2 regions of the Priestia sp. 3CA3 genome follow, and region 1 is predicted to be linked to the other one. Evidence: riboswitches for the same ligand, from Rfam matches in the RefSeq annotation. Region 1 holds a riboswitch; the other holds the start of a gene.

What was found. Region 1 has a riboswitch for FMN ahead of AC1VNJ_RS02715 (ECF transporter S component). Riboswitches for the same ligand answer to the same signal wherever they lie in the genome.
Region 2: it holds a riboswitch for FMN, as region 1 does, so the genes downstream of both, ribE (riboflavin synthase) here and AC1VNJ_RS02715 (ECF transporter S component) in region 1, are expected to answer to the same signal.

Annotation. Positions count from the first base shown of each region.
Region 1 covers NZ_JBXENJ010000001.1:518,128-540,638, forward strand. The annotation lists gene ccsB (c-type cytochrome biogenesis protein CcsB) at 1-219, shown strand, start outside; gene AC1VNJ_RS02695 (response regulator transcription factor) at 548-1,264, shown strand; gene AC1VNJ_RS02700 (ATP-binding protein) at 1,264-3,036, shown strand; gene AC1VNJ_RS02705 (peptidoglycan DD-metalloendopeptidase family protein) at 3,208-3,897, shown strand; gene serA (phosphoglycerate dehydrogenase) at 3,929-5,503, opposite strand; FMN riboswitch at 5,803-5,946, shown strand; gene AC1VNJ_RS02715 (ECF transporter S component) at 6,101-6,676, shown strand; gene AC1VNJ_RS02720 (ferredoxin) at 6,758-7,006, opposite strand; gene AC1VNJ_RS02725 (YpbB family protein) at 7,264-8,313, shown strand; gene AC1VNJ_RS02730 (RecQ family ATP-dependent DNA helicase) at 8,337-9,854, shown strand; gene AC1VNJ_RS02735 (CPBP family intramembrane glutamic endopeptidase) at 9,854-10,459, shown strand; gene AC1VNJ_RS02740 (DUF2663 family protein) at 10,548-11,003, shown strand; gene AC1VNJ_RS02745 (hypothetical protein) at 11,058-11,432, shown strand; gene AC1VNJ_RS02750 (metallophosphoesterase) at 11,453-12,220, shown strand; gene AC1VNJ_RS02755 (MerR family transcriptional regulator) at 12,328-13,239, shown strand; gene AC1VNJ_RS02760 (genetic competence negative regulator) at 13,367-13,969, shown strand; gene AC1VNJ_RS02765 (Glu/Leu/Phe/Val family dehydrogenase) at 14,327-15,592, shown strand; gene AC1VNJ_RS02770 (YpdA family putative bacillithiol disulfide reductase) at 15,725-16,696, shown strand; gene AC1VNJ_RS02775 (asparaginase) at 16,716-17,687, opposite strand; gene prsW (glutamic-type intramembrane protease PrsW) at 17,886-18,536, shown strand; gene sleB (spore cortex-lytic enzyme) at 18,682-19,614, shown strand; gene ypeB (germination protein YpeB) at 19,632-20,981, shown strand; gene AC1VNJ_RS02795 (flagellar brake protein) at 21,136-21,801, shown strand; gene AC1VNJ_RS02800 (YpfB family protein) at 21,870-22,046, shown strand; gene cmk ((d)CMP kinase) at 22,209-22,511, shown strand, end outside.
Region 2 covers NZ_JBXENJ010000005.1:221,533-231,719, forward strand. The annotation lists gene AC1VNJ_RS15270 (YkvI family membrane protein) at 260-1,294, shown strand; FMN riboswitch at 1,402-1,552, shown strand; gene ribE (riboflavin synthase) at 1,831-2,490, shown strand; gene AC1VNJ_RS15280 (bifunctional 3,4-dihydroxy-2-butanone-4-phosphate synthase/GTP cyclohydrolase II) at 2,507-3,700, shown strand; gene ribH (6,7-dimethyl-8-ribityllumazine synthase) at 3,792-4,262, shown strand; gene AC1VNJ_RS15290 (hypothetical protein) at 4,645-5,517, shown strand; gene glcT (glucose PTS transporter transcription antiterminator GlcT) at 5,649-6,497, shown strand; gene ptsG (glucose-specific PTS transporter subunit IIBC) at 6,768-8,822, shown strand; gene AC1VNJ_RS15305 (phosphocarrier protein HPr) at 8,841-9,107, shown strand; gene ptsP (phosphoenolpyruvate--protein phosphotransferase) at 9,107-10,187, shown strand, end outside.

The DNA.
Region 1 (22,511 bases):
TGGGCTCAGATGGCCTGGACGCGCTTTTGGGGATGGGACCCCAAAGAGGTGTGGGCGCTGATCACCTTTTTATTTTATGCCGCTTTTCTTCATCTTCGGCTGTCTAAAGGATGGCACGGTGAAAAATCAGCTTGGCTGGCAGTTGGCGGGTTTGCCATCATCATGTTCAACTTAGTGGCCGTGAACCTAGTTATTGCAGGTTTACATTCATATGCGTAACCTTTAAAAATAGAATAGAGGCTGAAATAAAGATATTTTAGTTGAAGAAGATCCGAACGATGAGTTGAGATTCTTGATGGAGAATCACATTCGTTCGGATTTTTTTATTTGCATGGTGAACGGAGGCTTCATATATGTAGTTGCTTCTAGCTCCTGTATTTTATTTGTCCATCTGTAGATTGGATGGATTTCGATATGTCTCAACCTCTTTTTTGAGGAAAAAAGCTATTTTTCATAAAGGTGTTCACGAATTGTCACATTGTTTGGGTAACATAAGTAGAACTCGCCGGTTTTTTTTTGTACACTAAGACTAGGAGGTTGAAAATACATGCAAAACGAACAAAGATTACTGCTAGTAGACGATGAAGATCGCATTAGACGATTGTTAAAAATGTACTTAGAAAAAGAAGGATACATCATTGAAGAAGCAGCCGACGGGCATGAAGCAATCGAAAAAGCGTTACACATAGATTATGATTTGATTGTATTAGATTTAATGATGCCTGGCATAGACGGTATTGAGGTCTGTAAACAAATTCGCGAGAAAAAAGCAACTCCTATTATCATGCTTACAGCTAAAGGTGAAGAAGTAAACAGAGTCCAAGGGTTTGAAGTAGGTACAGATGATTACATCGTTAAGCCGTTTAGCCCAAGAGAAGTGGTTCTTCGCGTAAAAGCACTGCTTCGACGTTCTTCTCAAGCAACGTTTATTCAGCCAGAAACGAGCGTGAAAAACCTTATTGTCTTTGATCACTTAACGATTGATAATGATGCACATCGCGTTACAGCAGACGGAAAAGAAGTTAACTTAACTCCAAAAGAATATGAATTATTATGCTACCTTGCAAAAACGCCAGATAAAGTATACGACAGAGAGCAGCTGCTGCGTGAAGTGTGGCATTATGATTTCTTTGGAGATCTTCGTACGGTAGATACGCACGTCAAGCGTTTGCGTGAAAAGTTAAATCGCGTATCGTCACAAGCGGCGAAAATGATCGTAACCGTTTGGGGAGTAGGGTATAAATTTGAGGTTGAAAATAACTGATGTTTTGGAGAAGTGTAGTTGGTAAACTATGGTTTACTATCCTATTGCTCGTTACGCTTGTTTTATTTATTTTGACCATTTTACTGCTTCAGTTTTTTGAAAATTATCATGTTGTAGACGCAGAAAACCGTTTAACTAAAACGGCTGCTAAAATCTCTACCATTGTGCAGGAAACAGAGGATGAAAAGCTAGGACTATCCATTGCTCGTGAACTTGCAGATCAAGCAAGTGTAGTTATTGTTCAAGATAAAGATTTCTATTGGCATTCCACACATCCTGATAAAGAAAATAAGAAAGCTATTTCGGCCATTGTTAAACAAAACGATCAGCTAAATCAAGTGGTTGAAAAAGGCAAAGTAATACGGGAAAAAATGTACATGACCACAAAGAAAGACACGAGTGATGAGCCTTTAATGTTTGTTGTCGGTGTACCTTTAATGAAAGATAATAAACCGACAGGCGGCGTTTATCTGTATCAATCTCTTTCTGAAATTGAAGAGCCCGCTCAATATACGACTAAGTTCATTTTATTGGCTGCAGGTATTGCTATTATTTTAACTACTATCTTTGCTTTTTTCTTATCCACTCGAATTACAGCACCTCTTAGAAAAATGAGGCAGGCGGCATTTGAAGTAACCAAAGGGAACTTTGATACAAAAGTACCTATTTTAACTCACGATGAAATTGGAGAGTTAGCGATTGCTTTTAATCAAATGGGCAGGCAGTTAAAGTTTAATCTCAATGCGCTCAATCAGGAAAAAGAACAGCTTTCAAGTATTTTAAGCAGTATGGCAGACGGTGTTATTACGTTTAGTAGAGACGGATCGATTTTAATTACCAATCCCCCAGCGGAGCATTTTCTTCAGACTTGGTATTACGAGCAGGATGTGAACAACCAGCAGGTGCCTGAGCTTCCAGCAAACGTCGTGCATTTGTTTCAAACGGTAGTAGAGACTGAAACGGAGCGAAGTGCAGAGTTGAAAATTCAAGGGAAAACGTGGGTCATTTTAATGTCACCGCTCTATAATCAAACGAAAATCCGCGGTGCTGTAGCTGTACTGCGAGATATGTCTGAAGAGCGTAAACTTGATAAATCAAGAAAAGATTTTATTGCAAACGTGTCTCATGAATTGCGTACACCTATTTCTATGCTTCAAGGTTATAGTGAAGCTATTATTGACGATATTGCAAGTACGGATGAAGAAAAGAAAGAAATTGCACAGGTGATTTATGATGAATCACTCCGTATGGGCCGGCTTGTAAATGAACTTTTAGATTTAGCGCGAATGGAAGCGGGACATGTGCAGCTTCACTTAGAATCTGTAGCAATGGTTGAATTTACAGAACGTGTTTTGCGCAAGTTTCAAGGGTTAGCTAAAGAAAAACATATTAAACTGTCTCTTAATGGAAAAATAGAAGATGAATTTGAAGCGATGATTGATTCAGACCGTATGGAACAAGTGCTGACAAACTTAATTGATAATGCCATTCGTCATACGGATGACTACGGAGAAGTAAAGCTGCATCTTGATAAAAGTCAATCCGAAATCCATCTTTCTGTTCAAGATACGGGAGCAGGGATTCCAAAAGAAGATCTTCCGTTTGTATTTGAGCGATTTTATAAAGCTGATAAAGCTAGAACGAGAGGAAAGTCAGGAACTGGTCTTGGGCTTGCGATCGCTAAAAATATCGTGGAGGCACATCAAGGGATTATTGCGGTTGAAAGTGAATTAAATGAAGGAACAACTTTCTTTATCAAACTGCCAAAGTAAACACATGCTAATTAACAGTTTGTCTTCGGCTGAAATAATAAGAATAGCAAAGAGATGTGATTCATTGGAGAATCACATCTCTTTATTTTTTCTATAAACAAGTCTAAAAAAGAAGGAATTGGCATATAGTATGTTTTGTGTGCAAAGATCTACATAGGAGGTTCTTTCTTCATGATTGACGTGTTAAGAAGAATATTGGTTGTATTAGTGATGGGATTGTGTATAGGTCTTTTATTTTTGGGCGGGCAAATGGTAAAGGCAGAAGAGAAGCAGTGGGAGTGGCCGGTTGAAGGAGTCTTAACCGATATATTTGGTTCTCGTCACGCCAAACACTTTGGAATCGATATAGCAGCACCTGTTGGTACACAGGTGTATGCTGTTGCAAAAGGAGTGGTGAGCCGCTCTTATTATTCAAATACATACGGGCAAGTTGTTTTTATCAAACAAACAAATGGATACGAAACGGTCTATGCTCATCTAGAGAAACGACTTGTTGCAGAAGGAAATTCTGTAGCCGCAGGTCAAAACATTGGATGGGTTGGCAATACAGGACGATCTTCAGGTGCACATTTGCATTTTGAAGTTCATCAAGGAAGTTGGAATCCGGATAAAACCAATGCGGTAAACCCACTCGCCAAATTGGACAGGCAAAAACTATCGGCATACGTAAAAAACGATTTAGCTGCCACGGTTTTTCAGCAGTTACATCAGGCTTCTGATAACTGTATTCTTATCCATCAAGGAGATACATTATCTGAACTTGCGGCCAAATATGAAGTCGATGTGGAGCAGCTAAGAAAGTGGAATCATTTAAAAAACACCGCTTTAAATGCAGGACAAGTGTTAAAAATAAGTCCATAAAAAAAGAGCCGCTAAGGCTCTTTTTTCAATGTCACAACTCAATGCGCTGTATGGTCACAATTTCGCTTGTTTGTTTTAATGAAGTGATGACAGAATCATCTAAAAGTTTATCAAACGTGAGCATCATAATGGCTTCGCCGCCTTTTTGCTTACGGCCCACTTGCATGGTAGCAATGTTAATACGTAAATCTCCAAGTACTTTCCCTACATTTCCAATAACTCCGGGCTGATCACTGTGACGGATATAAAGAAGATGTCCTTCTGGATAAAAATCAATATCAAACGAATCAATATTAACAATTCGAGGTCCATATCCTGCTATATAAGTGCCCGTAATCGTAAATGTACGCTGTTCGCCTGTTACTGTAACGTCAATTATATTAGAATATCCTTGTGTATCTTCCGATGTTTTTTCACCAAATGTAATTCCTCGTTCTTTGGCAATCATAGAAGCATTGACTTCGTTAACAGGTGAGTCAATACGATGGGTTAAAAAGCCTGATAACAAGCTCCGTGTAATATAAGTGGTTTCTAAATCCGTCACTGTACCTCCGTAGGAGATCGAGATATGCTGAACGGGTTCTCGCATGCATTGAGATAAAATAGCTCCCATTTGTTTAGTAAGGCTCGTAAACGGCTGAATTTTTTCAAAAACTTCTTTAGAAAGCGTTGGTAAATTAATGGATGAACTTACAGGATTACCTTCTAGAAAACGCAGAACGTCATGTGCCACGTCTTCAGCAACGTTAAGCTGGGCTTCTTTTGTAGAAGCTCCTAAATGGGGAGTTGTAATAACTTGATCAAAATGTAACAAAGGGTTATCAATCGGCGGTTCAACTTCAAATACGTCAATAGCTGCACCTTGAACATGGCCAATTTCTAAATAATGAACTAAGGATTTTTCATCAATGATCCCGCCGCGTGCGCAGTTTAATAAAAATACACCCTTCTTTGTTTTGGCTAATGTTTCATGATTGAGCAATCCCTTGGTTTCTTTCGTAAGCGGAGTGTGTACGGTAATTACATCCGCTGCTGCTAGTAATTCATCCAGGGATAATAGTTCTACGCCTAGTTTTTCAGCTCGGGAAGAGGTTAAAAAAGGATCGTAAACGTGAACGCTCATATTGAAGGCTTTTGCGCGTTTAGCAAGCTCTGAGCCAATTCGTCCAAATCCGATAATGCCCAGGTGTTTGCGATTAAGCTCTGTTCCAACAAATGCTGAGCGGTTCCATTCGCGCGCTTTGACTGAAGCATTTCCTTGGGGGATATGCCGAAACAAGCTAGCCATCATAGCAAATGTATGTTCCGCCGTTGAAATGGTATTTCCGTTCGGTGCGTTAATAACGACAACCCCTCGTTTGGTTGAGGCTTCAATATCAATATTATCGACACCTACTCCAGCGCGAGCAACAATTTTTAAATTCGGCATTTTTGCCAGCAAATCCTCTGTAACCGTCGTAGCACTCCGTACTAAAAGCGCATCGTACGTATGCAAATCATTCTCAACTTCTTCAACTTTTTTTCGCGTAAGATTCACATGAGGAGCTTCAAGTAGTGGAGCAAGACCTTCATTGCTAATTGAATCAGCTACTAATACGTTATACATGACGTGAACATCTCCCTTGGATTTTACTATCATCAAATATTTGATAATTTACCATGTTAAAAAAATTCTGTCAATTATATTTTTTAAACTTTACAATTAGTTATCAAATACACAATTGTAAACGTAAAATTGAAACTATAAATATGTCATAATGCTGTTGGTTATGCACTTATTTCCTTATTTTACATATAAAACAGTAATGAAGTTTATAAAAGACATCAATTTAATAGGAAATAAAAAAACTTCTTTATTTACTTTTAATTCGAGATAACATATAATAAATTCATAATTAAATATTGGTCTATCTTCGGGGCAGGGTGAAATTCCCGACCGGCGGTAAAAAAACAAATTGTTTTGAGCCCGCGAGCTTATATGTAATGCATACGAGCAGATTTGGTGAAATTCCAAAGCCGACAGTACAGTCTGGATGGGAGAAGGTGGAGGTTCAGCGTTCAAAACCTAATGTGATGAACGTTTATTAAATATGCCTGCCATGTCTCCTCTCAACGAATCATTTGTTGGGAGGTTTTTGCGTGGGGATATGAAGTTGAACCTTTCTTCTTTGAAGAGTGGATCACAAAGAAGGAGAGAGGCAAGATGCAACAAAGTAAGAAAACTCAAAAGCTGGTTGTACTAGGAATGTTAAGCAGTATTGCTTACATTTTAATGATGATTAATTTTCCGATTCCTGGATTACCTCCGTTTTTAACAATTGATTTTAGCGAAATTCCTGCACTCGTAGCAGCAATTATATTTGGACCTATGGCTGCTGTTATAGTAGAAGGAATAAAAAATTTATTGAATTATTTAATTCAAGGAAGTGCCACAGGGGTTCCGGTTGGTCAAGTGGCGAACTTTGTAGCTGGTTTACTGTTCGTTCTTCCTGTATCATATATGTTCCGTCGATTTAAAACAGCTAAAGGCGTAACGATAGGTTTGGTTACGGGTACGGTTGTAATGACGGTACTCATGGCTGTCTTAAATTATTATGTCTTTTTACCGGCGTATACAATCTTCTTACAATCGCCAGAAATGTCTAGTGAACAAGCGCGTCAATATATCGTTGCAGGTATTTTGCCGTTTAACTTAATAAAAGGAGCAGCAACAGGGGTTATTTTTGTCTTATTGTTTTCAAAAATGAAGCAATGGATCACGCGCCGCGTTGCTGTTTAATTCAATCGCTCTCCCGGGGAGAGCGATTTTTATATATAAAAAAACCTGCAGCATGTACTATACTACAGGTTTGTTCAATACTTATTCGAATTTATTAGCATCGCCTTCGAATTTTTCATCCGCTACGCGAATTGAATCCGTAGGGCAGCCTTCCATTGCATCCATCATATCATCTTCTAGATCTTCTGGAATTTCTACTACACCTTGGTTATCATCTAATGTTACGAATGCAATACCTTCATCATCATAATCATAAATGTCTGGTGCTGCTGCTCCGCAAGCGCCGCATGCGATGCAAGTATCTTTATCAACAATTGTATATTTTGGCATAACAAGACCTCCTGTAAAGTGTTCGAAAATTTCTTATTATATAATCTCTTCGCGAATCAAGAGTGAAATTTCTCCTTATTCATTGTAAAATGATTTATAAAACTTTTCAATAGAAAAGTCACTGAGAATGCTTATCAAATCAAGGTTTCTTCACTTATCCAAACGTTTTGATACATAAAGGAAAGAGCTAAAAAGCCTTTATCTCACATGCTATTGGTCACTTTTGGTACAATGAATGAGAAAGGAAGTTGACACCTTTGAATTATATTCAAGTTAGCATTTTATTTTGTATAAAACAGTTAAAAGGTGAGCGAACCGCCTATGGTATTTATCATTTATTAACAGGTAAAAAGTCAGCGCAAACAATTCAAGACGGAAAAATTTTTGGAATCTCTTTTCTTTTTCAGTCATTTCTTTACTTAGATAAACGGTCTTTTGAAACCTGCGTTGCATATTTAAAAGAACAGCAGTATATCGAAGAAACTGAAAATCAAAAGTATGTGATGACAGATAAGGGACGAACACGCCTTGAAGATGAACTGACGGCTCGGCCCTTTCATCCAGCTTTAGACGGATGGAAATTCGCAAGCAGTACTCAATTATTTTTAGCAAGAATCACTTTGTTCATTCAGACCTTATCAAACCTACAGTATTTTCAAAAAGGGTTTTTACCCATTTCCAAAAATCCTGAGGTCATTCAATGGGTCAAAACGTATATTATGTCTCAAAAGCAAACGCGTCAAGAGTTAGCCGCCGAGCTATTCAAAGAGCTCCGAACGTGCTTGAAAGATTGTACGGAACGGGATGCGTCTCTTTTTGTTTTGCAACTGACTGGATACGAAAGAGTAGGCTTTACAAAAAATCAGTTAGCATATCAATATGAACTCGATGAGCATTATGTGCATATTCAACTTTTAGGGGTTATTCATCATATCATTGAAAAAGTGAGTCAAAATAATGAAAGCTTTCATGTACTTTCTTCTTTTTTGCATGATCTATATTTAGAATTGCCTTTGACAAGCTCGACGTTAAAAACGTATAGCTGGCTTCAAAAAGGAAAGGCGCTTGAAGAAATTGCTTATATAAGGCGTTTAAAAGAAAGTACAATTGAAGATCATATTGCAGAATTAGCTCTGTTTGTTCCATCTTTTTCAATCGATGCATACGTATCGCCTAAGCAGCAGGAAGAAATTATCTCGGCTTTTGAAAGTTTGCGTACAAATAAATTAAAGGCGATAAAGGAAGAAGTAAAAGACGACGTTACCTATTTTCAGATTCGTCTCGTATTAGCAAAACATTTTACCTGATACTAAAAAAAGTGGTGTTTGATGTGAAGATAGAACAACTTCTACAGAAACAATTTGGCTATAGCCAATTTCGACTAGGACAAAAAGAGATTATTCAAGATATTTTAACAGGTCATAATGTGTTAGCGGTTCTTCCTACAGGAACAGGGAAATCATTGTGCTATCAGCTCCCCGCTTATGTGTTGAACCGACCGGTGCTGATTGTATCTCCTTTAATTTCACTGATGGAAGATCAAGTTCAACAACTAAAGGCAAGTGGAGAAAAGAGAGTTATTGCCTTAAATAGTTTCCTACAACAAGAAGAAAAAAGACGGGCGCTAAAAGATTTAGCTTTTTATCGTTTTATTTATGCATCTCCTGAAATTTTGCAAAACGCTGTTGTGGTAGAAGCATTAAAACAGGCAAAGGTAGGCCTTTTCGTTGTGGACGAGGCGCACTGTATTTCTCAGTGGGGACATGATTTCCGTTTGGATTATCTTCAGTTAGGAGATATATGGAAGGAACTTGGCAGTCCGCTATGTCTGGCACTAACAGGAACTGCGACTAGGGAAGTAGTGGAAGATATTAAGCGCTACTTATCGCTGCCTGCTGTCAACGAGCACATCTATTCCATGAATCGAAGTAATATTGCGATGAAAGTTGATTTTGTTGCAAGTATTGAAGAGAAAAAAGAGAAGTTGCTGATGTACGTTAGTGAACTGCAAAGTCCAGGAATTATCTATTGTTCCAGCCGATCTTGGACAGAAGCATTAACACAGCTTCTAAAGGAAAATGGGATACAGCGAGTGCAGTATTACCATGGGGGAATGGAACCGAATGAAAGAATGCTTGTTCAACAGCAATTTTTAGAAAATCAGCTGGATATCATTTGCTGCACAAGTGCATTTGGAATGGGGGTTAATAAATCGAATGTTCGCTTTGTTATTCATTTTCATACACCTACGCAGCTAGAAGCATACGTACAGGAAATTGGAAGAAGTGGACGCGATCAGCAAAACAGTATTGCGATTTTGCTTTATGCCGAAGGAGACGATGATTTTGCTCATTCTTTACTTGAAATTGAGCTTCCTTCTTCAGATATCATCTTATACTGCCTGTCGTATTTACGAAATCATGATCAGGCCATTCCTTTAAAACAAGTAGAGTCTCATTTTCTTTATACAGTGGGTATTCAAGAAACACATTGGCGATTTATTCGTTATTATTTGTACAGAGAAAATGTAGTGGAAAATGAACATGTTGAACCTAGGAAAATCCCTGAATCGCTGCATGAAACGATTGTTGCAGCTGTAAATAAACGTCTTCGAAACAAACATGACAAGTACCGTGCGATGAAGGAGTTTATTGAGGCAAAAGAATGCCGTCGTCAGGTGCTGCTTGGCTATTTCAATGAGCTGGGAAAATCAGAGCTTCAGAATTGTTGCGATTGCTGCGGATTGGATTTAGAAGCCTATAAAAAAACAAATGGTGAGCAAGAGCAATGGACATTTCAAGGCTGGGAATTAGAATTAGCTCGTTTGCTTCGTCAAGGAGAGATATAATGGCAAAGTCACAGCAAGAGCTTATTTCATCCATGACGGATGCAGAGCTGGTTAAAAATTTATATGTAACGCAGCTGCTCATCTGCTTTATTGCTTTAGGCATCGGTTTTTTCACATTTGATTCGTGGCATTCCTTTTTACAGTTTTTTGAGCTGGATTGGGCTTCTATTTTATTGTACGGGGGAGGTACAGCTCTCTTGGTAGTAGGAGGAGATATGCTTCTAATGAAGTGTGTACCCGAGCATTTATATGATGACGGAGGGATTAATGAACGTTTATTTGCTAATCGTTCCATTCCTCATCTAGCCCTTATTTGCCTAATCGTTGCCTGTTCAGAAGAAATATTATTTCGAGGGGTTATACAAGTTCAGTTTGGCCTTTTTTGGGCGAGTATCGTATTTGCACTCGTTCACATTCGATATTTAAAAAAGTGGTTTCTTTTTATTTCGGTTGTGGTTTTAAGCTTTTTAATAGGGTTGCTGTTTTGGTGGACTGAAAATTTGTATGTCACGATTTTTACTCATTTTCTCATTGATTTTTTATTAGGCCTGCAGATACGAAAGTCAAAAGGGAAATCTGTACAGTCAGAAGAACTCATGCAGTAAAGGTTAAGGAAACAGCCATTATTTTCAGTGTTATCCACATAATCTTTTATATTCACTCATATGTTGTACTAGCATACGAGGGGGTGGAATGTTGGAAAACAAGTTGATAGACTTTGAAAGCGATGAAACACTTCAATATATATTAGCGAGCGTTATCAAAAGAAAAGAGACGGTTAATAAGCTGAAAGCTAAAGAGAAAAGATGGAAGCTTTTGTTTTTAGCCAGCGTAACGGCTGTTATTAGCTACTTTTTTTTCATATTTCAAAGCGGTTTTTTTACGACGTTTAGCGAATTTTTCTCATTTTTGTTAGGTAACATAGGGCATTTGATGTTTCTATTGCTCACCGTCTCCCTTTATTTTTATACTGTACAGCTGCAGAAAAAAAGCGAGAAAGCGGAAAAGACTTTTCAAGACTTGCGCTGTGAGATTATTAAAAGAAGCAAAGAGCTATGGGCGACGCCTGAAACATGGGAGAACCGAAAAGAAACGTTCCGCTGGATGCAGTCCACTTATGGAATTAATTTATATCATGAAAATAAATAGAATCGCATGAAAAAGCCTCTTTTTACATAGAAGTTTAGTGAAGGGGGTTTTTTTGTGAGAGATTGGTTTAACTTGCTGGCTGCGTGGTTATGCAGTTATTATATCAGCAGTTTAACGGCTGTAGGCTCAAAAGCTTCGTTAACCTATTTACTTATTCAAATGATTTTACATCCGTTAGATGTGTTTGGTATTATAATTTTATTTTTCACGGCTCTTTTTTGTCTGTCGGCGGCAGTTCGTAAAGTGTTTCTGCAAAGTCGGTTGTTTCTAAAAGGCTATAAGGTAAAATGGCATGAATATCTTGTTTCATGTCTATGTGTGATAGGAGTTTTATCGTTAAGCACAGTTGCGCTTTATCAAGTAGTAGGTTTGTTAACAATTGCGACAATTTATGCCCTTTCTTCTTTAACAGAAACACACCGTGTATAAAATGAAAAGAAGGAGAATATATGGTTATTTCTTTAATTATTTTAGCGTTAGGCATAGGCCTGCTGATTTTTATGTTTTCGGAAGCCCATCGTACATATGTAGAAGAAAGAACGATTCATTTATCAACATTTCCCGGAAATCAGCAGCCTTTACGCCTGTTTTTTATATCGGATGTACATAAGCGAACAGTTTCGTCGAAGCTGTTGGAAAAAATACCTGGTGAAGTAGATTTTGTGATCATAGGCGGTGACTTACTAGAAGGAGGAGTACCTTTATTGCGTGCTCGTCAAAATATTCAAAAGCTTAAAACGCTTGGACCGGTCTATTTTGTATGGGGAAATAATGATTACGAAGTAAGTCAAGTGCAATTGAAGCAGATGCTTAAGGATGAGGGAGTTATTACCCTTAAAAACGAGCATGTCTCTGCAGTTTCTAAACATGGTACTACATGCAATTTTGCGGGAGTAGATGATTTATCCGAAGGTGAGATGGATCTAAAGCGAGCTGTTTCTTCCATTGAACCTGACCAGCTTACCATTCTTCTAAGCCACAATCCTGATGTTATCTATTATGTAGATGAAGAATCAAAAGTAGATTTAATTTTGAGCGGACATACACACGGAGGACAGATACGCTTATTTAATTTTGGTATGTATGAATTAGGAGGGCTGAAAGAGAAAAGACAGATTCCTCTTTTTGTTAGTAATGGATATGGTACAACCTCCCTGCCTCTCCGTTTACAAGCTAGAGCACAAACGCATTATATCACTTTAAAAAGGAAAGAATAGCCTTGAACAAACTCTTTACATAGCATATACAAATTTTACACACAGGATAACTTATCCTATAATTCAATTAATAGAAACAGTTCACGAAGAGTAGTTGGAGGTTACGTATGGCTCACGAAGGGAAGTATAATATTAAAGCCATCTCAAATATGGTCGGGATCCAGCCGGGAACTTTGCGTGCATGGGAACGACGCTATCAAATTTTAAATCCTGTCCGCAATGAATCGGGGCATCGGTTATATACAGAGGAAGATTTGCGGAAATTAAAATGGCTCACGGAAAAAGTGAGCGGAGGTTTTACGATTAGTCAAGCGGTTTCGTTATTAGAAACGGAAAGTAGTACAGTAGGAGCGTTTGAAGAAGAAGGAGAAGTAGATTCCCCTCAGAAAATTAGGGATGAGCTGTTAACGATGCTTCTATCTTTTGAAGAAGGAAAAGCACAGGATTTAATTAATCATGCGTTTAGCCTGTATTCGGTAGAAAAAGTGGTTATTGATATTTTGGGTTCTCTACTCGTGACGGTTGGAGATATGTGGGAAAAAGGGCAAATCACAAGTGCTCATGAGCATTATACGACTCAAGTATTAAAAACGCGTATCAGCATGATTTTTTATTCGCTGCCTTCAAATGGCTTATTGCCTAAAGCGATTGCTGTATGTGGGCCTAATGAGACACATGAAGTTGGACTTCTAGTCTTTACGCTATTTTTACGCCGTAAAGGGTTTGAGGTTATTTATTTAGGAAGCAGCATTGAAGATAAAGATGTTGAGCTAATTGTTAAAGAAGTAGACCCAACGTTTTTATTTATGTCATGCACAATGATGGAAAATGCCGAGAAAACACTGAATTTGACGAACCAAATGATAAAGAAATTCCCGCATCTTAAAGTAGGATTAGGCGGTTATGTGTTTGATGGTTTAGATAGCAAAAGAAAAGGCGAGGCTCAGCCGTTTATTTTAGGAAATACAAAAGAAGAGTGGAACAGCTGGCTAACAAAAAAATTAGCAGAAATTGATTGAGAATAGCTTGTCTTTCCTTTCATAAACCTGTAAACTCGTAAGTAAACATCACGAACCGTTTTCCAAAAAATACATATACTGCATTATCGAACCATGTGGTTATGAGTGCAAGCGGGGAGGGACGCTAATGAGGCTTGAACGATTAAACTATAATAAGCTAAAAGTTTTTTTGACCTACGATGATTTAAAAGAAAGAGGGTTAACAAAAGAAGATCTATGGACAGATACATTCAAAGTAAAACAGCTCTTTCGTGAGATGATAGAGCAAGCTTCTCAAGAACTGAACTTTGAACCTACAAATTCTCTTTCGGTAGAAGTTTTTTCACTTCAAGCACAGGGAATGGTTGTATTTGTGACAAAGCAGTATGAAGAAGAAACCAGCTACGGTGAGTTCGATGAAGACGAGTTCGAGGACTTCATTGAAATGCAGGTCATGCTAGATGAAAGCGAAGACATGTTTTTTGAGTTTGATTCATTTGAAGATGTCATTCAGCTGACCAAGCGCATGTCAAACTTTTACGATACGGATAGCGTGCTCTATTCATTCGAAAAACGTTTTTACGTGCTGTTGGATTATCACATGCTGTCACCGGCTGAAGTTGGGAATATGATTGCGGTTTTGGCGGAGTATGGAAATCCCTCTACAATTACAAAGCACCGCGTAAATGAATATGGAAAAATATTAGTAGAAAAGAGAGCTCTGGAGTATATTAACTCTGTCTTTTCTTAACTGTTTAATTGAAATAATTACACCCGTGAAGGATAAAGCACTTTTATTAAAATAAGAGTGGCTGCACTGTCAGCTTGTACAAAGTTGTTGAAAGTGCTCTTTATCACCGGGTGTTTTTTATTTTTTTAAGACGATTAACGCATACTAGGAAAGAGGCAGACTTAAAACATTGTAGCATACCTTGTAAAGTTATTGGAAGCGTTTTCTTAGAAGAACACAAAAAATACTAAAAGTTCGATATTTTCCTTTGCAATGTAAAACTAAGGGTGTATACTATGTCATGAAAGAAGCACCATTCAATTAAAAACGAATAATTTTCGATACATTTTAGGAGGTTTACAGATGGTAGCCGACAAGATGCAAGACAGTAAAAATAGTCAAGAAGAGAAGCATGATGTTTTAAAATCTACACAAACAGTGATACATAAAGCGTTAGAAAAACTAGGCTATCCTGATGAAGTGTATGAACTATTAAAAGAGCCATTACGAATGATGACAGTAAAAATTCCTGTTCGTATGGATGACGGATCAGTTAAGATTTTTACAGGTCACCGAGCGCAGCATAACGATGCAGTTGGTCCTACGAAAGGTGGAATTCGTTTTCACCCAAACGTAACTGAAAAAGAAGTAAAAGCTCTATCTATATGGATGAGTTTAAAATGTGGAATCGTTGACCTTCCTTACGGTGGAGGAAAAGGTGGAATTGTTTGTGATCCTCGAAATATGTCTTTTGGAGAATTAGAGCGTTTAAGCCGCGGATATGTTCGTGCGATTAGCCAAATTGTTGGACCAACAAAGGATATTCCAGCGCCGGATGTGTTTACAAATTCACAAATTATGGCTTGGATGATGGATGAATACAGCCGGATTGATGAATTTAACTCGCCTGGCTTTATTACTGGAAAGCCCCTTGTCTTAGGTGGTTCGCACGGCCGTGAAACAGCGACTGCAAAAGGAGTAACTATTTGTATTCGTGAAGCAGCGAAAAAACGAGGCATTGAATTACAAGGTGCACGGGTAGTAGTACAAGGGTTTGGAAATGCAGGAAGCTTTTTAGCTAAGTTCATGCACGACGCTGGTGCTAAAATTGTAGGGATATCTGATGCATACGGAGCGCTGCATGATCCTAATGGTTTAGACATTGATTATTTATTAGATCGACGCGATAGCTTTGGTACAGTAACGAAATTATTCAATAATACTATCAGCAACAAAGAGCTGCTTGAACTTGACTGTGACATCCTAGTTCCAGCTGCGATTGAAAATCAAATTACAGAAGAAAATGCCCATAACATTCAAGCGAGTATTGTGGTGGAAGCAGCAAATGGACCAACAACTCTTGAAGCAACGCGCATCTTGTCAGAGAGAGGGATTTTATTAGTTCCAGACGTTTTGGCAAGTGCGGGCGGTGTAACAGTCTCTTATTTTGAATGGGTGCAAAATAACCAAGGTTATTATTGGACGGAAGAAGAAGTAGAAGAAAAGCTTGAAAAAGTAATGGTGAAATCATTTAATAACATCTACGAAACTTCTACAACTCGAAAAGTCGACATGCGTCTAGCTGCTTATATGATAGGCGTAAGAAAAATGGCAGAAGGCTCTCGCTTCAGAGGCTGGATTTAAAAACAGAACAGCAGAACAGCAGAACAATTGCGTAAATAGAAAAAATCTCCTATCATTAATGAGGAGATTTTTTTGTTTTACACTGCGTTAAAATAAAAAAAAGGTGCGTTTACAACTGAAGGAGTGACAGGCATGAAGAAAGAAAAAGTAATTATTGTTGGCGGAGGACCATGCGGGCTTTCAGCAGCTATTGAGCTTCAACATACAGGTATTGATGCCCTTGTAATTGAAAAAGGCAATATTGTGAATGCAATTTATAACTATCCGACCCACCAAACGTTTTTTAGTTCAAGTGAAAAACTAGAAATTGGGGATGTCCCTTTTATTACCGAAAATCGTAAGCCTGTGCGCAACCAAGCTCTTGCTTACTACCGAGAAGTGGTGAAGCGCAAGCAAGTTCGAATTCAGCCGTTTGAACGTGTCTTGCAAGTAGACAAACAAGGGGAAAACCAAATTATTGTCACAACATCCAAAGAGACATATGAAGCGGAGAATGTCATTATAGCTACAGGCTATTACGATCATCCTAATTATATGAATGTTCCTGGTGAAGATTTATCAAAGGTATTTCATTATTTCAAAGAAGCGCATCCGTATTTTGATAAAGATGTAGTCGTTATAGGCGGAAAAAACTCTAGCGTCGATGCAGCTCTGGAATTGGTGAAGTGTGATGCAAGGGTGACGGTTATTTATCGTGGCTCAGATTACTCCCCTAGCGTAAAACCTTGGATATTGCCTGAATTTGAAGCGCTGGTTCGAAATGGAACGATTGGGATGCATTTTAACGCTCATGTAACAAAGATAACGGATGAAACGGTAACATATGAGCAGGAAGGGAAAGAATTTACGATTAGTAACGATTTCGTTTTTGCCATGACTGGCTATCACCCTGATCACTCGTTTTTAACAAAAATGGGTGTGGAATTAGATGATGAAACAGGCCGCCCTTCTTTTAACGAAGAGACGATGGAAACAAACGTGGAAGGAATTTATATCGCTGGTGTGATTGCTGCAGGAAACAATGCTAATGAGATTTTTATTGAAAATGGACGTTTTCATGGGAAATCAATCGCTTCTCATATTATCAACAAAAACAACGCATAGGCTTCTATGCGTTGTTTTACTAATGATTAAATAGCTGCTGCAGCTCATCATGATTCGTTGTTACTTGGAGAGCAACCAACAGTTTAATGCGTGCTTTAGGACCATTTAAGCCATTTGAAAAAATAACGCCCATCTCTTTTAACAGCTTGCCACCGCCTTCATACCCATATACATCTTGAGCAATTCCATTAAAACAGCGAGAAACGAGCACGATGGGTATCTTTCGCTTCAAAAGCAATTGAATTCCTGGAATGGTGAGAGGAGGCAGATTTCCTTGACCGAGGGCTTCAATTACAAGTCCGTCAACATTCATTGAAGCCACTGCTTGAAATAAATGGTCGTCCATTCCTGCATAAGCTTTTAATAAAGTGATTTGTTTATCTATTTGATTAACAGGATAAAATTCATGTTCTGTAGGCATGTGGTGAAAAGATACGCCGCGTTTTGTGATTAATCCTATTGGCCCGTACTGAGGGCTTTGAAATGTCGCCACGTTGCTTGTGTGGGTCTTGGTCACATTTTCAGCGGTATGAATTTCATCGTTCATCACAACTAAGACACCTTTTCCTTTTGCCCCGTCACTAATAGCCACCCGAACCGCAGATATAAAATTATAAGGACCGTCTGAACCGATTTCATTGCTTGATCTCATAGCTCCAGTTAAGACAATTGGAATATCTGTATGCACTGTTAAATCTAAAAAATAAGCGGTTTCTTCCAGCGTGTCCGTGCCGTGGGTTAACACGACTGCATCAATTTTGCCTTCATTAATTTTATCGCGTATTTTTTTTGAAAGTATAAGCATTTCCTTAGGAGTAATGTGAGGAGAAGGCAGATGAAATGCTTCTTCTACGATTACATTGGCCATACCTGAAACAGATGATGTTGAGCGGTGAAGCGGGTTTTGAATATCTGGTGCTACCGCTCCAGTTGCCATGTCTTCTTTCATCGAGATTGTGCCGCCGGTGTGAAGAATATAAACAGTTTTCATAGAGAGCTCCTTTCAATTTTTCGTATAAGTATGATACATTTTTTGGTATACTTGTTTAAGGTCTTTGTTAGGCTTTGTAAATCGACAGCAAGTTATGTGAGCATTTACATATAAAGATAAGGACATTATAGACGGAGATTTTCATCCTAAAGATAACATGTTACTATTAAAAAAAATAGAGGAGATGAGGCGCTATTTATGTTGGCGATTGTATCTGCAGGCATTGCGCCAGGATTGGCATTGTTAAGTTTTTTTTATTTGAAAGATGAATATGAAACTGAGCCTATTTCAATGGTATTAAAAACATTTATTTTTGGAGCAATGCTTGTTTTGCCAATTATGTTTATTCAATATGTATTTGGTGAAGAACACGTTTTTCAATCACCTTTTCTTGAAGCATTTTTTACGACAAGCTTTTTAGAAGAATTTTTCAAATGGTTCATTTTATATTTCACGATTTATCAGCATGTGGAATTTGATGAGCATTACGATGGAATTGTTTACGGGGCAGCTGTTTCATTAGGTTTTGCTACCGTTGAAAATATTTTATATTTATTTGCAAATGGTTTAGAATCAGCGCTAGGAAGAGCCATTTTACCCGTATCTAGTCATGCTTTATTCGGCGTCATTATGGGGTATTATTTAGGGAAAGCAAAGTTTTCTGAAGGAAAGGAAAAAACGAAGTGGACGCTGTATTCCGTATTTGCGCCGCTCATTTTACATGGAACATATGATTATATTTTAAAAACAATGGATCATTGGGTATTTATTATTATTCCATTTATGATTTATTTATGGTGGCTGGCATTAAGAAAAGTAAAAAAGGCCAAACAGCCATCGATTGTCTAGGCTCAGCTTGTAAATCTTTTTTGAGAGATTTACAAGCTGAGTTTTTTCATTTCGGTAAATTTTGCGCATCTTGTATAAAAAAACAACCTTTACAAAAAATACTCCTATCATCTTATCAGTTACATACGATGTAGGAGGTTTTGTCATGTTATCATTTCGATGTTTTAAAAAGTATGCATGTCTCATATGCATATGTTCATTTATTGCAGCGTCCGTTGTGAGTCCAAAGGCCGCTCACGCGTTTTCAAATCAAGTCATTCAACACGGAGCAGTTGGAGATGACGTTATTGAGCTGCAGTCGAGACTTCAGTATTTAGGTTATTATAACGGGAAAATTGACGGTGTATTTGGATGGAGCACATACTGGGCACTGCGCAATTTTCAATATGAATTTGGCATTAAAAAGATTGACGGTTTAGCAGGCTGGCAAACAAAGATTAAATTAGCTAACGCAACAAAATATCACGAAAGCTATGTGAAAAATCAAATTAGAAAAGGCAATAAGTTTACGCACTATGGCGGTAAGCCTCTTGATCAGCAGTCTAAAGGAAGCGGTAGCAGTGGAAAAAGCAGCGGGAACAATGGTCAGCAAAAAGCACAAAGCGGATCTTCTCAAGCAAAAAAACCTGCCAGTCAGCCGCAGCGTAATACGTCTAAAGGAAATTCTGAACAACAGAAAGAAAAAGCACAAAAGCCAACAGCGGTGAATGTACCGAGCGGGTTTTCACAAAATGATATTCAGCTCATGGCAAATGCTGTGCATGGTGAAGCACGGGGTGAACCATATAATGGCCAAGTAGCCGTAGCGGCCGTTATTTTAAACCGAGTTAACAGTCCGTCATTTCCAAATACAGTCGCTGGAGTTATTTTTGAACCGCGTGCATTTACTGCCGTAGCAGATGGGCAAATTTGGCTTGAACCCAATCCAACATCTAAAAAAGCGGTTATGGATGCGATTAACGGATGGGATCCTACTGGGAATGCTATTTATTACTTTAATCCGGATACAGCAACAAGCGCATGGATTTGGTCACGTCCTCAAATTAAGCAAATCGGGAAACACATTTTCTGTCGATAAAGAGAGGTGAAGGAAACATGATTCGAACAATTTTAATTGTATTATTAGCTATTGGTGTTGTAGGTGTAGGGTATTGGGGGTACAGCGAACATCAAGAAAAAGATGCTGTGCTGCTTCAAGCGGAGAATACGTATCAACGAGCATTTCATGATTTGTCATATCAGCTAGATTTATTAAATGATAAAATCGGTGGCACGCTTGCCATGAGTTCGAGAGATCAGCTTTCGCCCGCGCTTGCAGAAGTATGGCGTTTAACTTCTGAAGCTCATAACAATGTAGGACAGCTGCCTTTATCGCTTTTACCGTTCAATAAAACAGAAGAGTTTCTTTCAGATGTTGGTGACTTTACGTACAAAGTGGCGGTAAGGGATTTAAGCAAATCTCCCTTAACAGATAAAGAGTATAAAACGTTAAATTCGCTTTATGATCAGTCAGGCGAAATTCAAAATGAAATGCGCCAAGTACAGCATCTAGTCATTGATAATAACTTGCGCTGGATGGATGTTGAGCTAGCTCTAGCCACAAAAGAAAAGCAAGGGGACAATACGATTATTGACGGATTAAAAACCGTTGAAAAAAGTATGGATTCTTTTGCCGAAACAGATTTAGGGGTTATGAATGCAACGAATGAACAGGAAAAAAACGCTTTTCATCAATTAAAAGGTAGAGAAGTTAGTGAAGATGTTGCCAAACAAGTGGCGCGTTCGTTTTTGAATTTAAAAGGAAATGAACAAATTCATATTGTAAAGAGCGGAAAAGATGCCGATTATGAGGTGTACAGCTTAACCATTACAGATCCAAAGACTAAACAAGAGACGTATATGGATATTACCCAAAAAGGTGGATATCCGCTTTGGGTGCTCGAAGATCGAGATATTAAAAAACAAAATATTAGTTTAAACGATGCTATGAACAAAGCGACTAAGTTTTTAAAAGATCATCGTTTTGAAAGCCTAGTGATGGCTGAAAGCGCTCAATACGATAACATGGGAGTCTTTACATTCGTTGAGCAAACGGAAAGTGGAGTTCGGATTTATCCGGATTCAGTTAAAATGAAAATGTCTTTAGAAGATGGATCTGTGATTGGCTTCTCAGCTAAAGACTTCTTATTAAAACATCGTACAAGAGATATTCCAAAACCTAAAATTTCGAAAGAACAGGCAAAAACCAAGCTAAACTCGAATGTAAAAGTGATGGAAGACCGCTTGGCAATTATTACAAATGATTTAAACGAAGAAGTGCTATGCTATGAGTTTTTAGGGACAATTAAAAATGATACGTATCGTATTTTTATCAATGCCGATACGGGTTTTGAAGAGAAAGTCGAAAAACTGCAAAACTCAGAACCTTTATATAATGAAGTATAAAGCTGAGAAATCGGTGTCTATAGACACCGGTTTTTTTGTATTATATAAGTTTTTTTGAGTCTAAATGACTAATTTTTATTTACAAAATAAATATATTTGACTATGTTTAAATAAAGGGAAAAAGTGTATATAGTGGAACTGAAGGAGAGAGAAGATGATAAAAGCGGGAATGAGGTTGACGTTAGAGAGCGGGCACAGAGAGTCTACCTTACAACAAACGTATCGATGTAAGGTAGTTGAGTTTACGGAAGACGTGATTTATATTAGCTATCCGCTAAATGAAGAAACGCAGCGAAGTGCTTTTTTACTAAAAGGTACAAAATTGCTGGCTACGTTTATTGGATATAATCAAAATGTATATACCTTTCCAACTGAAGTAACAGGACGCGAAATAAAAGGCATGCCTGTTGTAAAACTCTTTTACCCGGGCGATAAAAAGTTAAAGTCCATCCAAAGAAGAAATTTTTTCCGTGTGCCGCTTACAGTGAAGGCGGTGATAAAAAGTGAACAAGAACAGCAGGCCGTAATGGAAATCATGACTAAAAACATCAGTGCAGGTGGAGTAGCCGGCTCCTTCCATCATTCGCTGCTTTTTAATGAGAAAGATTCCGTTGTTGTACGATTAAGTCTTCCTAATCGTGAGGGAACTTTGCAGCATCTTGAATTAAAAGGGGAAGTTGTACGAATTACCGCCCCGACTTCCTGTAAAGTAGGTCAGCTATCTATTAAATTTATGGACATGGAAAAACAAACGAAAGAAATGATGATTCGTTATACCTTAAAGCGTCAGCTCGACCTAAGGAGAAAAGGTCTTCTTTAGCGTATAAAAAAAACTTCTCTTTCCTAAACTGTAAGCAAAGGTATCACTTCTTACAAAAGGAGAAAAAGATGAATCGAATAGAACGAATTTTAATTAAATTAGTGGTTATTCAATTTGTGTTTTTAATAATTGCCCAATGTATTTTACTATCTAGCAGTCACAGTACATATTTCTCAAAGGTCATTCAGTATGAGGGAGTTAGCAAAAATAATTTTAATAAAATTATTGAAACATTCGACCAGTAGTCGGACGTATGGTAGAATAACTAGGAAAGAAACATGCAGTGAACACCAGGCAGGAGAAGACCCCCTGCTCTTTTTTTCGTTTATAAACGTTTCATATAAAATGGCTCATTGTATAAAAGATGAAAGTGGTTTGTTCCTGTTTTGAAATTAAGGGAGGCACTTATGAAAAAACAAATTTCAATCGCGATTGACGGCCCTGCAGCTGCTGGGAAAAGTACAGTGGCAAAGATTATAGCAGAAACCTTATCATATATTTATGTTGATACAGGAGCGATGTATCGTGCTCTAACGTATCAAGCGCAGAAAAACCAGGTAGATTTGCAAAATGAAGAAGAGCTATTGCATTTGCTTAACGAAACAGTAATCGATTTAAAACCGTCTGAATCTGGGCAGGTAGTCATTTTAAATGGACAGGATGTTACAAGTGAAATTCGTTCCGCAGAAGTAACCAATTCTGTATCCATC
Region 2 (10,187 bases), on a different contig from region 1:
AAATTATACAACAGTAAATTGTGAATTTCCAGCAAATATTGAGGAAAATTTAAAAGCTAAAGGAAAAATATCCGTATATTTTGTTTGAAAACTGCCGTTATGTTAAGGGATAAAGGGTTTTCATGAAAAAAACAAGAAGGAAATAAAAAAACGAAAAAGGAACAGCACCGGGTGAGGCGAGGATTTACATATAAAAGGCTCGTCTTTTTTTAACCGTTTCTACATATAGTGAACTATGAAGGGTAGAAGGGTGATGGGCATGAAAAGGTGGAAACTCACGCTGCAGGTTGCTGCTACGTATGTAGGCACCGTTGTAGGAGCCGGTTTTGCAACAGGCAAGGAAATTGTTCAATTTTTTACACAGTACGGGGAACTTGGAATGGTTGGAATTTTGGTCAGCGGCTTGTTTTTTATTTGGCTAGGTTCGAAAATGATGCTGCTTTCGCACGCAATTGGGGCTTCTTCTTATCAGCAGCTTAATACATATTTATTTGGTGATGTACTTGGAAAAGCGGTAAACGGTGTAATGATCGTCATTTTATTTGGAGTAACTTCAGTCATGCTAGCGAGTACGGGGGCAATAGGAAAAGAACAGTTCGGGCTGTGGCCTCCTGTTGGGATGGTTTGTACAATTGTTTTAACTTATATATTTATCGCAAGAGGAATTAACGGTATTTTAATGGTTAATTCTCTTGTTGTGCCGATGATGCTTTCATTTGCTTTTATCATCTTTGTGCCAAATGTCAGCTATTTCTCACTGATTCAAACGAAGCCAGACTTAACGCTCGTCACACAGTGGAAGTGGGCGGTTAGTCCCTTTTTATATATTTCCCTAAATCTAGCTTTGGCTCAGGCCGTTTTAGTTCCATTAGGAAGCTCCGTGAAAGATAAGAGCGTGATCAAAAAAGGGGCCGTAATAGGAGGATGTGTACTTACGTTTATGCTTGTTTCTACTCATCTTGCCCTTTCCAATTTGCCTTATTCATTTCAACTTGATATTCCTATGAGTGCCGTTGTTAAAAATATCTCAGCGTGGGTGAATGTTTTATTTACGGTAGTTGTGTTAGGCGAGATTTTTACTACATTGATTGGAAATGTATTTGGAATCGCTAAACAGCTTCAATCATTTCTTCCCCTGAATGACAAACAAGCTTTTGCGTTTATTATCTTGGCATGCTTTATTATCGGGCAATTTGGATATGCTCAGCTTCTTGAGTTTTTGTATCCGATATTTGGCTATATTGGACTAGCTTTTGTATGGATGCTATGTATTAAAAAAGAAAAAATAAGCTAAAAGCTGGATTTTGAAGAGCGGATGTGAAAAAACGAAGTTAAATGATGTGACAAGTCGATTTTACTTTGCTATAATGTAAAACAAATAAGACTCTAGCAGTCGAATATATTATCCTTCGGGGTCGGGTGTAAGTCCCAACCGGCGGTGATAAAGCATATGCTTTTAAGCCCGTGACCCGTTTTCATACGATGTATGTTAGCGGTGGATCTAGTTAAAATCTAGAGCCGACAGTAAAAGTCTGGATGGGAGAAGGATCAGGAAGCACAGTTGTTTTTTTGTGTTGTATTAATAAGGGACAGGTTTGCCTTTTTTAAAGCTACCCTTGTTTTCATACACAAAACATAACTGTTTATTTCGTATACAATTAGCGGAATTTTGCATAGATAAAACTGATTCAGCTCAGCCGACCCCTTGGACATTTGTTCAAGGGGCTTTTTTATTTTCAGTGGTTGGGGGAAAGATAAATATGAAAAAAAAGCAGCTGCTATTTCAAAACGGCATAAGAAGTTGGAATAGCGCCAAAGCAGGTGAAGAAAATGTTCACAGGTATTATTGAAGAAATTGGAAAAATAAAACGGATTCAAAAGGCTACAGAAGCAATTGTTCTTACGATTGATGCGAAGACCGTGTTAGAAGATGTGAACTTAGGGGACAGTATTTCAGTTAACGGCGTTTGTTTAACCGTAACAGCTTACTCTCAAAATGAATTTACGGTCGACGTCATGCCGGAGACGATTAAAGCAAGTACCCTGCAGCTTCTAACCGTTGGATCACGTGTTAACTTAGAACGGGCGATGGCTGCAAATGGCCGGTTTGGAGGGCATTTCGTTAGCGGACACGTTGATGGAATTGGAACCATTGTAAGCAAAACACGTAAAGGAAATGCCTTTTATTATGAAATTCAAGTCGACCCTGAACTTCGTGAATTTATGATGTTAAAAGGATCTGTTTCTGTAGACGGAACAAGTCTTACTATTTTTGATGTCAGCAACCAATCATTTACTATTTCTCTTATTCCTCATACGGTGCTTCACACAGTCGTGGGAGACAAACAGCGAGGAGACAAGGTGAATATTGAATGCGACATGTTAGCTAAATATATGCATCAAATGATGACGAATAAGTCAACTCCTGGCGTCTCGAATCGTTCAGGTAATATGAAGGATTTATTGCAGCAGCATGGTTTTACAAATTAACAGTGAGGTGAAAGAGATGTTTCATAAAGTAGAAGAAGCCATTGAAGAGTTAAAAAAGGGAAAAGTGGTTATTGTATGCGACGATGAAGATCGAGAAAATGAAGGAGATTTTATTGCATTAGCCGAAAAAACGACGCCTGAGGTTATTAACTTTATGGCTACTCATGGAAGAGGATTAATTTGTACACCTGTTAATGAAGAAATTGCGCATAAATTGAATCTTCACCCAATGGTAGTGAACAATACGGATGTACATGGAACAGCATTTACAGTAAGTATTGATCATATTTCAAGTACAACAGGTATCAGTGCGTACGAACGTTCTGCTACCGTTATGGCTCTTGTAAATGAAGCAACGGTAGCAAGTGATTTTCAACGACCAGGACACATTTTTCCGTTGATTGCAAAAGACGGGGGCGTTCTGCAGCGTGCGGGTCATACAGAGGCCGCTGTTGATTTAGCCGTGTTAGCAGGAGGAAAGCCTGCGGGTGTTATTTGTGAAATCATGAATGAAGATGGAACAATGGCACGCGTACCGGATTTAACAAAGATTGCAGAGCAATTTGATTTAAAAATGATTACAATAAAAGATTTGATTGCCTACCGCCGCAAACATGACCAGCTGATTAGCCGTGAAGTAGAAGTAAGCTTACCTACGGCATTTGGTGATTTTAAGGCTGTAGGATATACAAATAAACTTGATAATAAAGAACATGTGGCTCTTATCAAAGGTGATATCGATCATAATAGCCCCGTTCTCGTGCGTGTTCACTCCGAGTGTTTGACTGGAGATGTGTTTGGCTCTGAGCGCTGTGACTGCGGTCCTCAGCTTCACGCAGCTCTTACGCAAATTGAAGAAGAAGGACGCGGCATTCTGCTGTATATGCGTCAAGAGGGCAGAGGTATTGGCTTATTAAATAAGCTAAGAGCATATAAGCTGCAGGAAGAAGGATACGATACCGTAGAAGCGAATGAAAAACTCGGGTTTGCTGCGGATTTACGAGAGTATGGAATCGGTGCTCAAATCTTAAAGGACCTTGGAGTCAAACAAATGAAGCTTTTAACGAACAATCCTCGCAAAATTACTGGGCTAAAAGGCTACGACCTTGAAGTGGTAGAGAGAGTGCCTCTTCAAATGCCGGCAGTGGATGCCAATAAAAAATACTTAGATACCAAAGCTAAAAAACTAGGTCATTTATTACATTTATAAGTTTACACTTTTTTTCGTTATAACAAATGAAGCTAATTCATGAAAAGAAATGTAAATAACTATATATTACTACTAGCAGGAGGAACAAGAGATGAATCATTTATATGAAGGAAATTTAGTTGGCACAGGATTAAAAATCGGAATCGTGGTAGGGCGTTTTAATGAATTTATTACAGGGCGTTTACTTAGTGGAGCAGAAGATGCGCTTAAACGTCACGGCGTAGCTGATGAAGATGTAGACGTGGCTTGGGTACCGGGTGCTTATGAAATTCCATTAATCGCTAAAAAATTAGCTGAATCTAAAAAATATGACGCGGTTATTACGCTAGGAACGGTTATTCGAGGAGCTACTCCACACTTTGATTTTGTATGTAATGAAGTAGCAAAAGGCGTTGCATCTCAAAGCTTACAAACAGGCGTACCAATTATCTTTGGTGTATTAACAACTGAAACAATTGAGCAAGCAATTGAACGTGCAGGAACAAAAGCAGGAAACAAAGGATGGGAAGCTGCAGCATCAGCTATCGAAATGGCCAACCTTTCAAAAATGATTGAAGGATAATAGAGGTCATTCCAGTTTTTGTAAGATAAAGAGTTAAAAGAGGCTGAAACAAAAGTATGGTAGTTGAAAGAAGATCCGAACGATGAATCGTTCGGATTTTTTCATGGTTAGGGTTACATTACAACATAGGTTTCCTGTATGTAGGCTTCTAACTGTTGAGTGGAGAGCAGGGCGAAGGCTCCTGTACGGAAAGCGAAGCCTTGCAGGGAAATCACCTGCAGTGCAGCAAGCGATCCATACTATCTCATGTATCCGATTTGTTCGCCTTTAGATTAGATTGATGTAGTATGTCTCAATCTCTTTTGAATAGCAGCTAGCTATGTATAATTTAGCTAAAACGTCTTACTCTAAGTAATAATTAGGTCGTAAAAGGGAGACGTCTATGCCTCATTATACTGCTTTTTTTGCATTGATTATTATCAGCACAGCCGTTTTGCTTACAGTCTTCATACGTAAAAAAGATAAAAAGCTAGTCGTTTTGCTTTTTTTTATCATTGGAATGGCTTATGTACTAGAGTATGTTGTATTTGTGTTGTTTGAAAGTTACGAGTACGATCCTGATTTTATGACCAATGAATATTTTGATAATTTGTTTGGGTCCTTAACTTCTCAAACGTTTGCTTTTCCAATCATGGCTATGGTGGTAGCTGCTTATCAATTAAAATTTCGCTATATTTTAATCATTTCGGCTATGTTTATGGGGATTGAAGAATTATTTTTACACTGGGATATTTATACACATCACTGGTGGAAAACAATTTATACAGGCGTTTTAATGACTATAGGCTTTAGCATTTCAAAGATTTGGTATGTATGGCTAACAGAACGGTATATGACATTTGTGCATTACGCTACATTTTTTCTGGGAATGCTCGCCATTACTTCTACTATTATGTTTCTGCTGTTAGCATACTTTCATAATAATTGGTTTTATACGGGATGGTTTGCGTCGGTTACTCATGATTCCGTAAATGCAACGATGATTTATGTTTGTATTGTTACGATTCTCCTCGTTTGGAGTGTAGTCAAAGAATTTTTTATTGGAGCTGGGATCATTATAGCGGGGCTGCGTATAGTAGATATTTTACTAATTCACTATGGGATTTTACTGGTATCTATTACCACTTCACTTGTTCTTTTTACGCTTTTACAAGCGGGTATATTCATTCTGAGCGTTATGCTTCAACATTTTATTATGAAAAATTGTTATGGGACGAGTAAAAAAGACGTTGCGTTTCCAGCGAAGAACTACTAAGATAATACGTAACTCAAATAGTTTAGTTCAATAATATTTGAAGCAAAGAAAAATGAATTGACGGTTATGCGTATTATTTGTAAGATAGGAAAGCAAATAATAGAAAGCCGAAACAGGGGAGTGAAGGATTCGTGAAAGAGTCCTTTTTTGTAGAAAAGGTACTTAATAATAATGTATTAATTGCTAAACACCTTACCTATGATGAAGTTGTGCTAATTGGGAAAGGAATAGGGTTCAACAAGAAAAAAGGCGATGAAATCGATGCAAAAGCTGTGGAAAAAATGTTTTTGCTAAAGAGTGAAGAAGAGCAAGAACAGTACAAGCAGCTTTTAGCTCAGGTGGATGAAGATGTAATTGAAATGATGAATGATATTGTAACGCATATTCAAAAACGCGTTAATATCCCTTTGAATGAGCATATACACATTTCATTGACAGATCATATCGCCTTTGCGATAAAACGTTTTCAGCAGGGGATGGGTCTTAAAAATCCATTTTTACTTGAAACAAAAGCCTTATATCCAGAGGAATATACAATCGCATCTGAAGTGGTAGAGATCATTAGTCGTAAAATAGGCGTGCAGCTTCCGGTAGGAGAGATTGGTTTTATCGCGCTTCATATCCATAGTGCGCTGACTGAAAAAAACCTGTTAGAAGTGAATCAAGACTCGCAGCTTATTCAAACGATCATTAATGTGATTGAAGAATCGCTTCATCTGCAGGTAGACAAAGAATCTGTACACTATATGAGATTGATTCGTCATTTGCATTTTGCCATTGATCGAGTAAAAACAGGAGAAAAAATAGAAGAACCAAAAAAAATTGCTTTGCTATTGAAAGAAGAATATCCTCTGTGTTACAATGTGTCTTGGAAAGTGATAAAAGTAATGCAGCAAGCGTTACATTTACCTGTGTATGAAGCAGAAGCAGTTTACTTAACGATGCATCTGCAGCGACTTATAACAAAAACGGATTTATAAAATCATTTCAATACGTGTTACTGATACGATCAGGCATGAGTGAGAAATGAAGCGATGTGTAATTGGATGAGTATATCCATTTGTCGTTTCTTTTTCCTCATGCCTTTTTTTGTTATAAGAAAGCGCAATCATTGAAGACTTCGCCTCATAACACCGGGAAATGTAATGAGTTTTCTAGTTAAAGAAAGCGTTTTATGAAAGCGCGTTAATGATTCACGTATCAAATAAATAGCTTGTTGCACACTAAATATATAAAAGGAGGTAAGCGTCATGTTTAAAAAACTTTTTGGAGTATTACAAAAAGTCGGAAAAGCGCTTATGCTACCGGTTGCGATTTTACCGGCAGCAGGGATTTTACTTGGAGTAGGGACAGCGCTTCAAAACCCTACATTGTTGGATGCAGTACCGGCACTTGGTGCAGACTGGGTTCAATTAGTTTCAAATGTTTTGTCGCAGGCGGGTCAAATCGTATTTGACAACTTATCGCTATTGTTTGCCGTTGGTGTTGCCGTTGGTTTAGCCGGTGGTGACGGTGTAGCAGGTATTGCTGCAATCGTAGGTTACTTAATTATGAACAAAACGATGAGCACAATCTTAGTGGCTACAGGACAACTAGATCCTGACAAAATGGGTGCTAATCCAGCTTACACTAGCATCTTAGGAATTCCTACGTTAGCTACGGGTGTATTCGGGGGTATCATAGTAGGTATTTTAGCTTCATCCATGTATAATCGTTATTTCAATATTGAATTACCATCTTACTTAGGGTTCTTTGCAGGAAAACGATTTGTACCAATTATTACTGGGGTATTTTCAATTCTTTTAGGTGTTATTATGATTTTCATTTGGCCGCCAATTCAAAGCGGATTAAATGCTTTCTCTACCAACATGATTGATGCAAACCCAACTTTATCAGCGTTTGTATTTGGATTAATTGAACGTTCATTAATTCCATTTGGACTTCATCACATCTTCTACTCTCCGTTCTGGTTTGAGTTTGGTGATTATGTCAATAAAGCAGGTCAACATATTCATGGTGACCAAAAGATTTTCTTTGCTCAATTAGCAGATGGCGTGCCTTTAACAGCAGGAACATTCCAAGTTGGTAAATTCCCGTTCATGATGTTCGGATTGCCAGCAGCCGCTCTTGCGATTTATCACGAAGCGCGTCCTGAAAACAAAAAATATGTAGCTGGTATCATGGGTTCAGCTGCTTTAACATCTTTCTTAACGGGTATTACAGAGCCGCTTGAGTTCTCGTTCTTATTCGTAGCACCAGTATTATTTGCGATTCACGCAGTATTTGCTGGTTTGTCGTTTATGGTTATGCAATTATTAAATGTTAAAATCGGTATGACATTCTCAGGTGGGGTTATCGATTACGTTCTATTTGGAGTTATGCAAAACCGCACAGCATGGTGGCTAGTTATTCCAGTAGGTTTAGTTCTAGCAGTTATCTACTACTTCGGTTTCCGCTTTGCAATCCGTAAATTTAACTTAAAAACACCGGGTCGTGAAGATAAAGAAGAAGGAGAAGAAGATGTAAAAGTAGAAGCAGCAGAGCTTCCGACAAATATTTTGGCTGCACTTGGCGGTAAAGAAAACATTACACATTTAGATGCTTGTATTACGCGTTTACGTGTTTCAGTAGATGATGTGGGTAACGTTGATAAAAACCGTTTGAAAAAACTTGGAGCAGCTGGTGTTCTTGAAGTTGGTAACAATATTCAAGCTATTTTCGGTCCGAAATCTGACACGTTAAAAGGTCAAATTCAAGACATTATGAATGGCAAAACACCGGTTGTAACAAAAGAAGAGACAAAAACAATTGAAAAACCTGTTGCAACATCTGAAGTAGGAAGCGATAATGGTAATGATATTGTTTCACCGATTGAGGGAGAATTGGTACCTTTATCGGAAGTACCAGATCAGGTATTTTCACAAAAATTAATGGGTGACGGTTTTGCGATTATTCCGAAAACAGGCACAGTAGTTGCACCAGTGGACGGAAAAATAGTAAACTTATTCCCGACGAAACATGCTTTAGGTATTGAATCAACGACTGGACGTGAAATTTTAATTCACGTTGGTATTGATACAGTTAATTTAAAAGGCGAAGGTTTTGAAGCTTTAGTTGCCCAAGGCGATGAAGTGAAAAAAGGACAGCCTCTATTGAAAATTGATTTAGACTTTGTAAAAGAAAATGCGCCATCGACGATTACGCCGATCATTTTCACGAATTTACAAGCTGATGAAAAAATTGATATCTTAAAGCAGGGCCAAGTTTCTCAACAAGAAGCAAATATTATTAACATTTCAAAGTAAAAAGGAGATTGATTTAACATGGCACAAAAAACATTTACAGTAACAGCAGACTCAGGAATTCACGCACGTCCAGCAACAACTTTAGTACAAGCAGCAAGCAAATTTGATTCTGACATCAACTTAGAATTCAACGGTAAAACTGTAAACTTAAAATCAATCATGGGCGTTATGTCTTTAGGTATTCAAAAAGGCGCTACAATCACTATCTCTGCAGAAGGTTCTGACGAAGCAGATGCACTTGCTGCTCTTGAAGATACAATGAGCAAAGAAGGATTAGGCGAATAATGACAAAGGAAATTCAAGGCATTGCCGCTTCTAGCGGCATTGCTATTGCTAAAGCATTTCGTCTAGAAAATCCAGAATTAACCGTTGAAAAAAAATCAGTAACTGAAGTTGAAGCAGAAGTAGCACGTCTAGAAGCTGCGCTAGAAAAATCAAAATCAGAACTTGAAATTATTAGAGAGCACGCTCGTAAAGAACTTGGAGATGACAAAGCAGAAATCTTTGAAGCTCACTTATTAGTTCTAAGCGATCCTGAACTTATTAATCCAATTAAAGATAAAATTACGAATGAAAATGTAAACGCTGAACATGCACTTGATGAAGTAGCGGCAATGTTTATTAATATGTTTGAGTCAATGGACAATGAATATATGAAAGAACGTGCTGCTGATATCCGTGACGTAACAAAACGTGTATTAGCTCATCTTTTAGGTGTAAACGTTTCAAATCCAAGCTTAATCTCAGAAGAAGTTGTCATTATCGCAGAAGATTTAACGCCGTCTGATACAGCACAGTTAAATCGTAAGTTCGTAAAAGGATTTACAACAGATATTGGCGGACGTACTTCTCACTCAGCAATTATGGCGCGTTCAATGGAGATCCCAGCTGTTGTAGGTACAAAAACAGTTATGGAAGACATTCAAAACGGCGTATTAGTAATTGTTGATGGTTTAGATGGCGAAGTTATCGTTGATCCAAGCGAAGAAACAGTAAAAGCTTACGAGAAAAAAGCCGCTGAGTATGCAGAACAAAAAGCTGAGTGGGCTAAGCTTGTAAATGAAAAAACGGTTTCAGCTGATGATCATCACGTTGAACTTGCAGCTAACATTGGTACACCAGAAGATGTAAAAGGCGTATTAGAAAACGGCGGCGAAGGCGTTGGCCTTTATCGTACAGAATTCTTATATATGGGCCGCGAAGATCTTCCGACGGAAGAAGAGCAGTTTACTTCTTATAAAACAGTTCTTGAATGTATGGAAGGCAAACCAGTGGTTGTTCGTACTCTTGACATCGGTGGAGACAAAGAGCTTCCTTATTTAAATCTACCAAAAGAAATGAACCCATTCTTAGGATTCCGTGCTA